One region of the Comamonas koreensis genome, then DNA from elsewhere that is predicted to be linked to it. Evidence: predicted binding sites of a transcription regulator. Region 1 holds the regulator's gene; each other region holds the start of a gene.
The links. The regulator NrdR, encoded in region 1, represses ribonucleotide reductase genes. The targets are predictions, from matches to a motif close to CACNANATNTNGTG.

Region 1 (4,280 bases):
GCGGTGGCCGCGCAGCCCTTGCTGTCGATCACGCAGTTGGACAGCGACCAGCCCGCCGCGCCCCGCGATGGGCCCGCGCCTGCCCAGCACCGGCCGCTTGCTGGCCTGCGCGTGCTGGACCTGACCCGCATTCTGGCGGGGCCCGTGGCAGCCCGCAGCCTGGCGGCGCAAGGGGCCGATGTGCTGATGCTCAATGGGCCGGGTCTGCCCAATATCGAGGCCATTGCCGATATGAGCCGGGGCAAGCGCTCGGCCTTGCTGGATCTGAAAACCCCGGCAGGCCAGCAAAAGATGGCCGCGTTGCTGGATCAGGCCCATGTGCTGCTGCAAGGCTACCGGCCGGGCGCGCTGGATGCGCTGGGGCTGGATCCGCAGTCTGCCGCCCGGCAGCGGCCGGGCATCGTCTATGCCAGCCTGTCAGCCTATGGCCGCAGCGGCCCCTGGGCCGACCGGCGCGGCTTTGATTCGCTGGTGCAGACCGTCTGCGGCATCAACTGGGCCGAAGGCCAGGCGTTTGGCAGCGCGGGGCTGCGGGCGCTGCCGCTGCAGATTCTCGATTACAGCGCGGGCTTTTTGCTGGCCTTTGGCATCCAGGCTGCGCTCTACCGCCAGGCAAAGCAGGGCGGCAGCTGGCATGTGCAGGTGTCGCTGGCACGCGTCGCACAGTGGTTGCAGTCCATGGGCCAGCGGCCGGTAGCCGCTGCGGCGGCTACGGCACCCAGCGGCGCGCCGCCCGACGCCTATCTGGAAGAGATGGACACTGGCTTTGGCCGCCTGCGTGCGGTGCGCCACAGTGCGGTGCTGCAGGGTCTGCCAGGCGGCTGGCCCCATGCCGGCCAGCCGCCCGGCGGTGACCCGCCCCGCTGGTGAGCCCTGTGGGGCTGCGTGGGGCACCGGCATCAGTGATAATGGCGGGCTATGAGCGGCAATACCTTCGGCACCTTATTTACTGTTACCAACTTTGGCGAATCCCATGGCCCCGCGATTGGCTGCGTGATTGACGGCTGCCCACCGGGCATGGCGTTGAGCGAGGCAGATATCCAGCAGGACCTGGACCGCCGCCGCCCCGGCACCAGCAAGTTTGTCACCCAGCGCAATGAGCCCGACAGCGTGGAGATCCTCTCGGGCGTCTACGAGGGCAAGACGACGGGCACGCCGATTGCGCTGCTGATCCGCAATACCGACCAGCGCAGCAAGGACTACTCCAATATTGCGCAGAGCTTTCGCCCCGGCCATGCCGACTATGCCTACTGGCACAAGTACGGCATCCGCGACCCGCGTGGTGGTGGCCGCTCCTCGGCCCGCCTGACCGCGCCCACCGTGGCCGCTGGCGCTGTGGCCAAAAAGTGGCTCAAAGAGAAGTTCGGTACCGAATTCCGCGCCTGCATGCTGCAGGTGGGCGAGGTGGCCCTGCCTTTTGAGGACTGGTCGCATGTGCCTAACAACCCGTTTTTTGCGCCGGTGGCCGATGTGACCCGCTATGAAGACTATATGGATGCGCTGCGCAAGGCGGGCGACTCCTGCGGCGCGCTGATCCGCGTGCAGGCCAGCGGCGTGCCGGTCGGCCTGGGCGAGCCGCTGTATGACAAGCTCGACGCCGACATCGCCTACGCGATGATGGGCCTCAACGCCGTCAAGGCGGTCGAGATTGGTGCCGGTTTTGACAGCGTGGCCCAGCGCGGCACTACGCATGGCGACTCGCTCAGCCCCCAGGGCTTTCGCAGCAACAATGCCGGCGGCATTCTGGGCGGCATCAGCACTGGTCAGGACATCGAGATCCGCATCGCCATCAAGCCCACCAGCTCGATCATCAGCCCGCGCGAGTCCATCGATACCGAGGGCAAGAGTACCGAGGTCATCACCAAGGGCCGGCATGACCCCTGCGTGGGCATCCGCGCCGCACCGATTGCCGAGGCCTTGCTGGCCATGGTGCTGATGGACCATGCGCTGCGCCACCGCGCCCAGAACAGCGATGTGGTGCAGGCGGTGGGGCCGATTGCCGCCGAGGCGCCGCAAGACTGACAAGGCGCAGCCCGGGCCGGCTCCGTGGCTGGTCTCCAAAGAAAAATGCGAACCCAGGGGTTCGCATTTTTTTGTGCCTCAGTCCTTTTTACGGGCGCTGTCTTTCCTGGGCTCGGGCGGCGGGGTCGTTACCTCGTCGACGATGGACTTGAACTGGTCAATGTCCTCGAAGCTTCGGTAGACGCTGGCATAGCGGATGTAGGCCACCTTGTCGAGCTTTTGCAGCTCGGCCATGACCAGCTCGCCGATCAAATGCGTCTGTACCTCACGCGCACCCAAGGTGCGCAGCTTGTCCTCGACATGCTCGAGCGCCAGGTCCACCTTGTCGATGGGGACCGGGCGCTTGCGCAGCGCCAGGCTGAACGAGCCGCGTAGCTTGCTGCGGTCGTAGTCGATGCGCCGGCCGTCCTTTTTGACGATGACTGGCAGGCTGACCTCAGGCCGCTCATAGGTGGTAAAGCGCTTTTCGCAGTTGCCGCACTGGCGCCTGCGCCGTACAAAGCCGCCGTCTTCTGCAACACGGGTCTCCACCACCTGGGTATCGGGATGGCTGCAGAAGGGGCATTTCATAGGCGCGGGCGCAGGTCAGATCAGCGGTAGACGGGGAAGCGTGCGGTCAGGGCGTTGACCTTGGCGCGCACGGCAGCGATGTTGGCCTCGTCCCGTGGGTTGTCCAGCACGTCGGCGATCAGGTTGGCCGTGAGGCGCGCTTCTTCGTCCTTGAAACCACGGGTGGTCATCGCGGGCGTACCGATACGGATACCGCTGGTGACCATCGGCTTTTCCGGGTCGTTGGGGATGGAGTTCTTGTTGATCGTCATGTGGGCAGCGCCCAGCACGGCTTCGGCTTCCTTGCCGGTGATGCCCTTGGCGCGCAGGTCCACCAGCATCACGTGGCTTTGGGTGCCGCCAGAGATGATGCGCAGGCCGCGCTCGGTCAGGGTCTCGGCCACGATGCGGGCGTTGGTCTTGACCTGCTGGGCATACTGCTTGAACTCAGGCGTCAGCGCCTCCTTGAAGGCCACGGCCTTGGCTGCGATCACGTGCATCAGCGGGCCGCCTTGCAGGCCGGGGAACACGGCCGAGTTGATGGCCTTCTCGTGCTCAGCCTTCATCAGGATGACGCCACCGCGCGGGCCGCGCAGGCTCTTGTGGGTGGTGGTGGTCACCACGTCGGCGTGGGGCACGGGGTTGGGGTATTCGCCAGCGGCGATCAGACCGGCATAGTGGGCCATGTCCACCATGAAGATCGCGCCCACATCCTTGGCCACCTTGGCAAAGCGGGCAAAGTCGATTTCCAGCGAGTAAGCGGATGCGCCAGCGATGATCAGCTTGGGCTTGGTCTCGTGCGCCTTCTTTTCCATGGCGTCGTAGTCCAGCTCTTCCTTTTCGTTCAGGCCGTAGGAGACGACGTTGAACCACTTGCCGGAGATGTTCAGTGGCATGCCATGGGTCAGGTGACCGCCTTCGGCCAGGCTCATGCCCATGATGGTGTCGCCGGGGTTGAGGAAAGCCAGGAAAACCGCTTCATTGGCCGATGCGCCGCAATGGGGTTGCACATTGGCTGCATCAGCGCCAAACAGTTGCTTGACGCGGTCGATGGCCAGCTGCTCGGCGATATCGACAAATTCGCAGCCGCCGTAGTAGCGCTTGCCGGGGTAGCCTTCGGCGTACTTGTTGGTCAGCTGGGTGCCCTGGGCCCACATCACGGCAGGGGAGGCATAGTTTTCGCTGGCGATCAGCTCGATGTGCTGCTCTTGGCGCTGGTTTTCGGCCTGGATGGCCGCAAAGAGTTCTGCGTCGGTCTGTTCGACAAGGATGTTACGTTGGTACATGGCGGTCGTTGGAGTCAGAAGTGAGCCCTGCCTGCCAACAGTGAGGTTGGCGAAAACAGGGGCTGCCCAGGCGCACGGCTAACACGTGGCGGGTGCGGGGGGCGATGCGCTCGCCCTGGCACTGCACGGTACGCTCCCCGGTGGTTGCTGCAGGCCGGGCCTGCATTCCACGTCAACAATCCGGTCATACAGATGTCTATCGCCAGTCGCGTACCCGGCTAGTGTAGCCGAGGCGGCGCAGGCTTGCCGCAATGGCTTGATCGCCAAGGCGGGTTAAGAACCGGTTCTTGGAGCCATCGTCAAGGCCTGCAAAAACAAAAGCACCCGGCTGGGTGCTTGTGCGAAGAGGGCGAAGTGGGCAATGAGCCGGAGGGGCAGATCAGGAACCCATGGCCACGGCGGTGGCCTCGGCCTTGGCCGCTG
Region 2 (4,280 bases), 600 kb from region 1:
CCTGGTAATTGCGCACCCCATCCCAGGCAATGGTGGCATCGGGGGCGCTGAGCGCATGGTCGATCGCATAGTCGTCCGGCTCGTTTTTCATCAGCCAGTAGCGGGGGGATGCAGCATTCATGGTGTTCGTTGGTGAAGGGGAGGGAGCCATCGGGTTGCACGGCCTGGAGCCAGCCGCGCATGCATGCGCCATGCTAGCCGATGCGCCGGCGCTGCTGCTGCCAGCACAGCCATGCGGGCCTGCGGATCACCGGCGGCGTTTATACGAGACAAGCCACAGCGGAATTGGCAGCAACATAGTACAATAGAGAGCTTTGCAAGCTTTTATAGCTTGGAGGCGTTGGCTGCCCTGGCAGCTGCGCCGTCAATATTGTGTGGGATGCTGGCTGTTGCGCCCCGTTGTCGGGCTGGCAGATTTCCACTTGGTTGCCTTGAAGGCCCTTGCCCCTTGGGTGGCGAGAGTTGGCAAGGCCCTCCCGAACCATGGAGAGAGCCACCGCTTGTTGGTGGCACTGAGAACAGCATGGCGAACCGGTTTCGCACATGCACCACTAGACAAGGATTCGTCGACTTATATGGCTAAAGAAGAACTGATTGAGATGCAAGGCTCCGTGACCGAAGTGCTGCCCGATTCGCGCTTTCGCGTGAAGCTGGACAACGGCCACGAGCTGATCGCTTACACAGGCGGCAAAATGCGCAAGCACCACATTCGCATTCTGGCCGGTGACAAGGTGTCGCTGGAGATGTCGCCCTACGATCTGAGCAAGGGCCGCATCACTTTCCGTCACCTGCCTGGCCGTGGCCCGGCACCGACCCAACAACGTTAACCGCATCGGTGGTGGCCGCTGTAAAAAAATCGTCAAATACGAAATGCAGCTGCCAAACCCTGGTTACAATAACGGCTTAGTCGGAGCGTAGCGCAGCCTGGTAGCGCATCTGCTTTGGGAGCAGAGGGTCGCGAGTTCGAATCCCGCCGCTCCGACCATTCCATTTAAAAACCTGTTGCATGCAAATGCAGCAGGTTTTTTGTTTTGGCAATTCTTGGCAATTCGCGATATGGCGCGGTTTATCCTGATGGCGCGCCGGCAAGCATCTTTCACATGCTGCTTCATGCACGGCGGGTGGCGCGGCCCTCTCGGTTTTGCTGCGCAGCGGGCAGGGCGGCTGTCTCGCCAACCGCCCCAGCAGATGAAAAGTTGTCAAAGTAATCATTTTTCGCCGGAAGGCGCTCCGGCTCGATATACAATAGCGGCTTAGTCGGAGCGTAGCGCAGCCTGGTAGCGCATCTGCTTTGGGAGCAGAGGGTCGTGAGTTCGAATCCCACCGCTCCGACCATCCTTATCGAAACCTGTTGCACGCAAGTGCAGCAGGTTTTTCGTTTGGGCAGTCCTTGAAAAAGACGATGCATTGCCCGCTATGCAGCTTGGTCTATGGCTTGATGGCCCAGGCCATCAACCAGATGGTGATCGCCATCAACATCGGGGGATGATGCCCCTCTTCATCACCGGGAATGTGCCCACCCGGATACATATATTTACCGGCGCTCTGCGCGTTGATTTTGCTGCATTCTTCGCCCAGTCCGCCAGTGCCTAGCAGAAATCGAGCCTGATTTTCTGCTGCCAAGAACGCTACAGGTAGCGTACACTCAAGCCCATAGACACCATATGTAGTGTCCACCGCTTCCCCCACAGGTTGTTTGATGCTGGTCTCGCTCCAGCCAAAACGCGCCAGCCATGCCTGGCGCGTTTTGGCGCGGGACTGCCGCGTCTTGCGCCCGTGGTCCTGCGTTTTTTATCCCATTAGAAACATCGCAAATGAACCAGACAAGCACTATGAGAGTCACCAAGCGTGACGGTCGCGTTGAGCCTATCGACCTCGACAAAATCCACCGGGTGATTGACTGGGCGGCCAAAGGCCTGAGCAATGTGTCGGTCTCCCAGATCGAGCTGCAGTCGCATATCCAGTTTTATGACGGCATCCGCACCGATGCGATCCATGAAACCATCATCAAGTCTGCGGCCGACCTGATCTCCGAAGACGCACCCGACTACCAGTACGTGGCAGCGCGCCTGGCCATCTTCCACCTGCGCAAGATCGCCTTTGGCCAGTTCGAGCCGCCCCATTTGTACGATCATGTGCAAAAGCTCACCGAGCTCAAGAAGTACGACCCGCACCTGCTGGCCGATTACAGCCGCGAAGAGTACGACGAGATCAATGGTTTCATCGACCACTGGCGCGATATGGACTTCTCCTACGCAGCCGTCAAGCAGCTCGAAGGCAAGTACCTGGTGCAAAACCGGGTGACCAAGCGCATCTACGAGAGCCCGCAGATTCTGTATGTGCTGGTGGCGATGAGCCTGTTTGCCAAGTACCCGGCCGACCGCCGTCTGCAGTACATCAAGCGCTTCTATGACGCCGTCTCGCGCTTCAAGATTTCGCTGCCCACGCCCATCATGTCGGGCGTGCGCACCCCGCTGCGCCAGTTCAGCTCCTGCGTGCTGATCGAGTGCGATGACAGCCTCGACAGCATCAATGCCACCACCAGCGCCATCGTCAAGTACGTCTCGCAGCGCGCCGGTATCGGCATCAACGGCGGCCGTATCCGTGCGCTGGGCAGCGAGATCCGGGGCGGCGAGGCACAGCACACCGGCTGCCTGCCTTTCTTCAAGATGTTCCAGTCGGCCGTCAAGTCCTGCTCGCAAGGCGGCGTGCGCGGCGGTGCAGCCACCTTGTTCTACCCACTATGGCACCTGGAAGCCGAGTCGCTGCTGGTGCTCAAGAACAACCGCGGCGTCGAGGAAAACCGCATCCGCCATCTGGACTACGGTATCCAGATCAACCGCATGCTCTACCAGCGCCTGATCAAGGGGCAGAGCATCAGCCTGTTCTCGCCCCATGATGTGCCTGGTCTGTACGAGGCCTTCTTTGCCGACCAGAACAAGTTCGAAGAGCTGTACGTCAAGTACGAGGCTGACGAATCCATCCGCAAGCGCACCCTGCCAGCAGTGGAGCTGTTCTCGCTGATGATGCAAGAGCGCGCCAGCACCGGCCGTATCTACATACAGAACGTTGACCACTGCAACACCCACAGCCCGTTCAACCCGGCCGTGGCTCCCGTGCGCCAGTCGAACCTGTGCATGGAAATCCTGCTGCCCACCAGCCCGCTCGAAGACATCAAGGACGAAAACGGCGAAATTGCGCTGTGCACCCTGTCTGCCTTCAACCTGGGCGCGCTCGAGTCGACCGATGAGCTCGAAGAGCTGGCCGACCTGATCGTGCGTGCGCTCGATGCACTGCTGGACTACCAGGACTACCCGGTAGCCGCTGCCCGCATTGCGACCGAAAAGCGCCGCTCGCTGGGCGTGGGCGTGATCAACTACGCCTACTACCTGGCCAAGAACGGCGTGCGCTACTCCGACGGTTCGGCCAATGGCCTGACCCACCGCACCTTCGAAGCCATCCAGTACTACCTGCTCAAGGCCTCGGTGCAGCTGTCGCGCGAGTTCGGCCCTTGCACCGCCTTTGCCGAGACCAACTACGCAGCCGGCATCCTGCCGATCGACACCTACAAGAAGGATATCGACGCGCTGACCGATGAGCCCCTGCACCTGGACTGGGAAGCCCTGCGCGCCGAGATCAAGACCCACGGCCTGCGCAACTCAACCTTGACGGCACTGATGCCGTCCGAGACCTCCAGCCAGATCGCCAACGCGACCAATGGCATCGAGCCTCCACGCGGCTTTGTCTCGGTCAAGCAGTCCAAGGACGGCATCCTGCGCCAGGTGGTGCCGGAGATCGATCGCTTGAAGGGCCAGTACGAGCTGCTCTGGCAAATGCCCAACAACGAGGGCTACCTCAAACTCGTGGGCCTGATGCAGAAGTTCGTCGACCAGTCCATCTCGGCCAACACCAACTACGATCCCCAGCGCTTTGCCGATGGCAAGGTGCCGATGCAGCAACTGCTCAAGGACCTGCTGCAGGCCTACAAGTTTGGTGTGAAGACGCTCTACTACCACAACACCCGTGACGGTGCCGAAGACATGCAGGGCGCAGCGGCAGAAGACGACTGCGCCAGCGGCGCCTGCAAGATCTAAGCGGAGAGAAGGCGATGGCATACAGCACCTTCTCCAAGGTCGACAATGACCAGCTCAAGGAACCGATGTTCTTTGGCAATTCGGTCAATGTCGCCCGCTACGACCAGCAGAAGTACCCGATCTTCGAGAAGCTGATCGAAAAGCAGCTCTCGTTTTTCTGGCGCCCTGAGGAAGTGGACATCACGC
Region 3 (4,280 bases), 2.1 Mb from region 1:
CGCAGTCCGCTTTTCAAGCGGCGCCGCAGCCCGGCACGCCCACCCGGCCTGCCCCCCCGGCCCAGCGCGAATTGATCGGCCCGTCGCTGGTGATGCAGCAGGTGCGCGAGCGCATTGCCAAGGTGGCCGGCAGCATGGCGCCCATTTTGGTGCGCGGCGAATCGGGCACCGGCAAGGAGCTGGTGGCCCAGTCCTTGCACCGCAACAGCCAGCGGGCCAGCGGGCCGATGGTGGCCGTCAACTGCGGCGCCATCCCCGAGAACCTGCTCGAAGCGGAGTTCTTTGGTGCCCGCAAAGGCGCCTACACCGGCGCGAACCAGGACCGCGAAGGCTTTTTCCAGGCAGCCCATGGTGGCACCCTCTTCCTCGATGAAATCGGCGAGCTGCCGCTGTCGATGCAGGCCAAGCTCTTGCGTGCGATCCAGGAGCGCAAGGTGCGGCCCCTGGGCTCGCAACAGGAAGAAGCGGTCGATGTGCGCATCGTCAGTGCCACCCACCGCGACCTGGCGGCCGACGTGCAGACCGGGCGCTTTCGCCAGGACTTGTACTACCGGCTCAACGTCATTGACATCTTCATCCCGCCGCTGCGCGAGCGCCGCGAAGATGTGCCTGCGCTGTGCCAGGCGCTGCTCGAGCGCATCGCCAGCGAGAGCGGCCAGCCGGTGCCCCAGCTCAGCGCCCAGGCGCTGCACACCTTGGCAGGCCATGCACTGCCGGGCAATGTGCGCGAGCTGGAAAACCTGTTGCTGCGCTCGGTCGCCTTGAGCGATGGCGCGTTTCTGGATGTGGAGCCGGCCCGGGCCGATGCCGCGCATCCGGCGCCCGTGCACAGCCAGGCTGCAGAGCCGGCCCCTGCCTATGAGCAGCCCACGCCCGCGCCAAAGGCCGCAGCCGTCGCGCCTCAGCGCCTCCACGGCTTTGCGCCGCCACAGGATCTGCCCGCCGATCTGCAGGCCTGGCTCGATGGCATCGAGCGCGACATCCTCGTGCGCGCGCTGCAGGAGTTTGGCTTTAACCGCACCGCAGCGGCCAACCGCCTGGGCATCAGCCTGCGCCAGATCCGCTACCGCATGGAGCGGCTGCAGATCCATGACCCCAGCGATGGGGTGCAGCCCTAGGGGCCCAACGCCATGCCCCAAGATCTGCCCGAGACGCCGCCCGGCGCCCCCGCTCCCCACGCTGCCACCGCGCCGCAAGCTGCGCTCTGGCAAAAAGGCTGGCTGCGCACGGCCACGCACTGCCCCTCGCCCAATTACAGTCCCCGGCCCGAGGGGGCATGCATCGATCTGGTGGTCGTCCACTCGATCAGCCTGCCGCCGGGCATCTACGGCACGGGGGATGTGCAGCGGCTCTTTACCAACCAGCTCGACTGGGATGCGCACCCCTACTTCCAGAGCATCCGGGGCCTGCAGGTGTCCTCGCATTTCTTCATCACGCGCCAAGGCGTGGTGTGGCAGTTTGTCAGCGCCGACCAGCGCGCCTGGCATGCCGGCCAGTCGTTCTGGCGCGGCCGGCCGCGCTGCAATGACGACTCCATCGGCATCGAGCTCGAAGGCCTGGAGGGCGAGACTTTCGAGCCCGCCCAGTACCACAGTCTGGTGCAGCTGTGCCAGCAGATCCGCGCCCAGTATGCGATCGCCTATATCGCCGGCCACGAACACATTGCGCCAGGCCGCAAGAACGACCCGGGCCCAGGATTTTTGTGGCCCCAGCTGCAGCAGGATCTGGCCTGGCCGGCATCCATGTTTCCTGCCTCACTGCATCTCTGAGAGCCAGCAACACCCCCCTTGATCGTCGTTGCCCCACCTTGCCCTACGCTTGTACGGCCTGCGGCGGTGTGCCTCGTTCCAACCGCAAACCGTTGGTTTGCTGGCCCGTATTGGCAGCTCTAAATCAGGCTATAGGCCAACCCTCTAAACAGCCTGCATTTTTCACGCATCCGCATGCAGCTGATGGCATGCGCACTTCAAAAACACAGCAATTTCCCCACATCTGAAAAATTTTTTTTCAGATGCAATGCCTAAGTTTTACGCAGGCTCTGCAACGCAGATGGCGCAGAAACACACGCACAGTGGTGGTTTGCAGGCGCAAACCACGACGCCATGCGCAGTAGCCGCCGTTTTGCTGCGCAGCATGGTCATCGGCACTACACACAAACCATGCATTGCGCCATACACTACAGGTAGTGTCCAGCGCTTAATAAAACACTATATGTAGTGTGAGGTGGTATCCAGCGGCTCAGTGATACCGGCATGCACAGCGCTGTTTCTCCGGCTTTTCACGCACCACAGAGAGGACATCATGAGCGCTGCTTCGCTTTCCGAGCAACGAGCCGCACCGGCCGCCAGCTCGCGCACCCTGGATGGATTTACCGTACTGCCGGACTACCAGATCATGCGGCGCAACGGAGCAGTCGTCCCTTTCGAGCCCCCCAAGATCACCACCGCCATCATGAAAGCGTTCCTGGCCGTGCATGGCAGCCAGGGCTCGGCATCGGCCAGTGTGCGCGAAGTGGTCGAGAACCTGACCCACACGGTGGTGCGCGCGCTGATGCGCTCGCGCCCGGGCGGCGGCACTTTCCATATCGAAGATGTGCAGGACCAGGTCGAGCTGGGCCTGATGCGCGGCGGCAACCATGAGGTGGCACGCGCCTATGTGCTGTACCGCGAGCGCCGCAACCAGGAGCGTGCCCAGCTCCAGGCCCAGCACACGCCGGCCCATGCCAGCTTGCATGTGCAGGACCGGGGCCAGCAGGTGGTGCTTGATGTCAAAAAACTCCATGACCGCATTGCCGCAGCCTGCCAGGGCCTGGGCCAGGACGTCGACCCCGCGCCCATCCTCAGCGAGACCCTGCGCAACCTCTATGACGGCGTCCACATGGACGAGGTGTTCAAGGCCTCCATTCTGGCTGCCCGCACCTTGATCGAAAAGGACCCGGACTACAGCTTTGTCACCGCGCGCCTGCTGCTGCACACCATCACGCGCGAAGTGATCGGCCAGGACGTCAGCAGTGCCGATATGGGCGCGGCCTACCGCAGCTACTTCCCCGGCTTTGTCGCGCAAGGGGTTGAGCACGAACTGCTCGCCCCCGAGATGCTGGACTTTGACCTGCACCGGCTGGCCGCCGCTCTCCAGCCCGAGCGTGATCTGCAGTTTGACTACCTGGGTCTGCAGACCCTGTACGACCGCTATTTTTTGCATGTACGCCAGCAGCGCATCGAGTTGCCCCAGGCCTTCTTCATGCGCGTGGCCATGGGCCTGGCGCTGAAGGAGGACGACCGCAATGCACGCGCCATCGCGTTCTATGACCTGCTCTCGTCCTTTGACTTCATGTCATCCACGCCCACCCTGTTCAACAGCGGCACCCTGCGCTCGCAGCTGTCGTCGTGTTACCTGACCACGGTGGCCGATGACCTGGGCGGCATCTACGATGCGATCCGCGAAAACGCCTTGCTGTCCAAGTTTGCCGGCGGTCTGGGCAATGACTGGACGCCGGTGCGTGCAATGGGCGCCCGCATCAAGGGCACCAATGGCGAGTCGCAAGGCGTGGTGCCCTTTCTCAAGGTGGTCAACGACACGGCCGTGGCCGTCAACCAGGGCGGCAAACGCAAGGGCGCCGTCTGCGCCTACCTGGAGACCTGGCATCTGGACATCGAGGAGTTTCTGGAGCTGCGCAAGAACACCGGCGATGACCGCCGCCGCACCCACGACATGAACACCGCCCACTGGATCCCCGATCTGTTCATGCAACGGGTCATGGAAAAAGGCATGTGGACCTTGTTCTCCCCCTCCGATGTGCCCGATCTGCATGACCGCTTTGGCCAGGATTTCGAGCGCGCCTATACCGCCTACGAAGCCCAGGCGGCCAGCGGCGCGCTGGCGCTGAGCAAGACCGTGCCCGCGGTCGATCTGTGGCGCAAGATGCTGTCGATGCTGTTCGAGACCGGCCACCCCTGGATCACCTTCAAGGATGCCTGCAACCTGCGCTCCCCACAGCAGCATGCCGGCGTCGTGCACTCGTCCAACCTCTGCACCGAGATCACGCTCAACACCAGCGACACGGAAACCGCCGTCTGCAACCTGGGCTCGGTCAACCTGGCACGCCACCTGAAGGACGACGGCCAAGGCGGCCTGGCGCTTGACCATGACAAGCTCAAGCGCACGATCGCCACGGCCATGCGCATGCTCGACAACGTCATCGACATCAACTACTACGCGGTGGGCAAGGCACGCGACTCCAACCTGCGCCACCGCCCGGTGGGCCTGGGCATCATGGCCTT

Region 2: a site for NrdR is predicted at 1,659-1,672, ahead of nrdA (class 1a ribonucleoside-diphosphate reductase subunit alpha). Genes of this name have one in related genera too.
Region 3: a site for NrdR is predicted at 2,206-2,219, ahead of F0Q04_RS07055 (ribonucleoside-diphosphate reductase subunit alpha). Genes of this name have one in related genera too.

The regions. Positions count from the first base shown of each region.
Region 1 covers NZ_CP043575.1:3,645,145-3,649,424, reverse strand. Annotated here, with positions in the region: gene F0Q04_RS16590 (CoA transferase) at 1-870, shown strand, start outside; gene aroC (chorismate synthase) at 919-2,022, shown strand; gene nrdR (transcriptional regulator NrdR) at 2,101-2,592, opposite strand; gene glyA (serine hydroxymethyltransferase) at 2,613-3,857, opposite strand; ZMP/ZTP riboswitch at 3,915-4,077, opposite strand; gene F0Q04_RS16570 (lytic transglycosylase domain-containing protein) at 4,237-4,280, opposite strand, start outside.
Region 2 covers NZ_CP043575.1:3,046,800-3,051,079, reverse strand. Annotated here, with positions in the region: gene F0Q04_RS13825 (EVE domain-containing protein) at 1-121, opposite strand, end outside; gene infA (translation initiation factor IF-1) at 576-827, shown strand; tRNA gene F0Q04_RS13815 (tRNA-Pro) at 909-985, shown strand; tRNA gene F0Q04_RS13810 (tRNA-Pro) at 1,259-1,335, shown strand; gene F0Q04_RS13805 (hypothetical protein) at 1,429-1,623, opposite strand; gene nrdA (class 1a ribonucleoside-diphosphate reductase subunit alpha) at 1,833-4,094, shown strand; gene nrdB (class Ia ribonucleoside-diphosphate reductase subunit beta) at 4,109-4,280, shown strand, end outside.
Region 3 covers NZ_CP043575.1:1,573,297-1,577,576, reverse strand. Annotated here, with positions in the region: gene F0Q04_RS07065 (sigma-54-dependent transcriptional regulator) at 1-1,118, shown strand, start outside; gene ampD (1,6-anhydro-N-acetylmuramyl-L-alanine amidase AmpD) at 1,131-1,769, shown strand; gene F0Q04_RS07055 (ribonucleoside-diphosphate reductase subunit alpha) at 2,302-4,280, shown strand, end outside.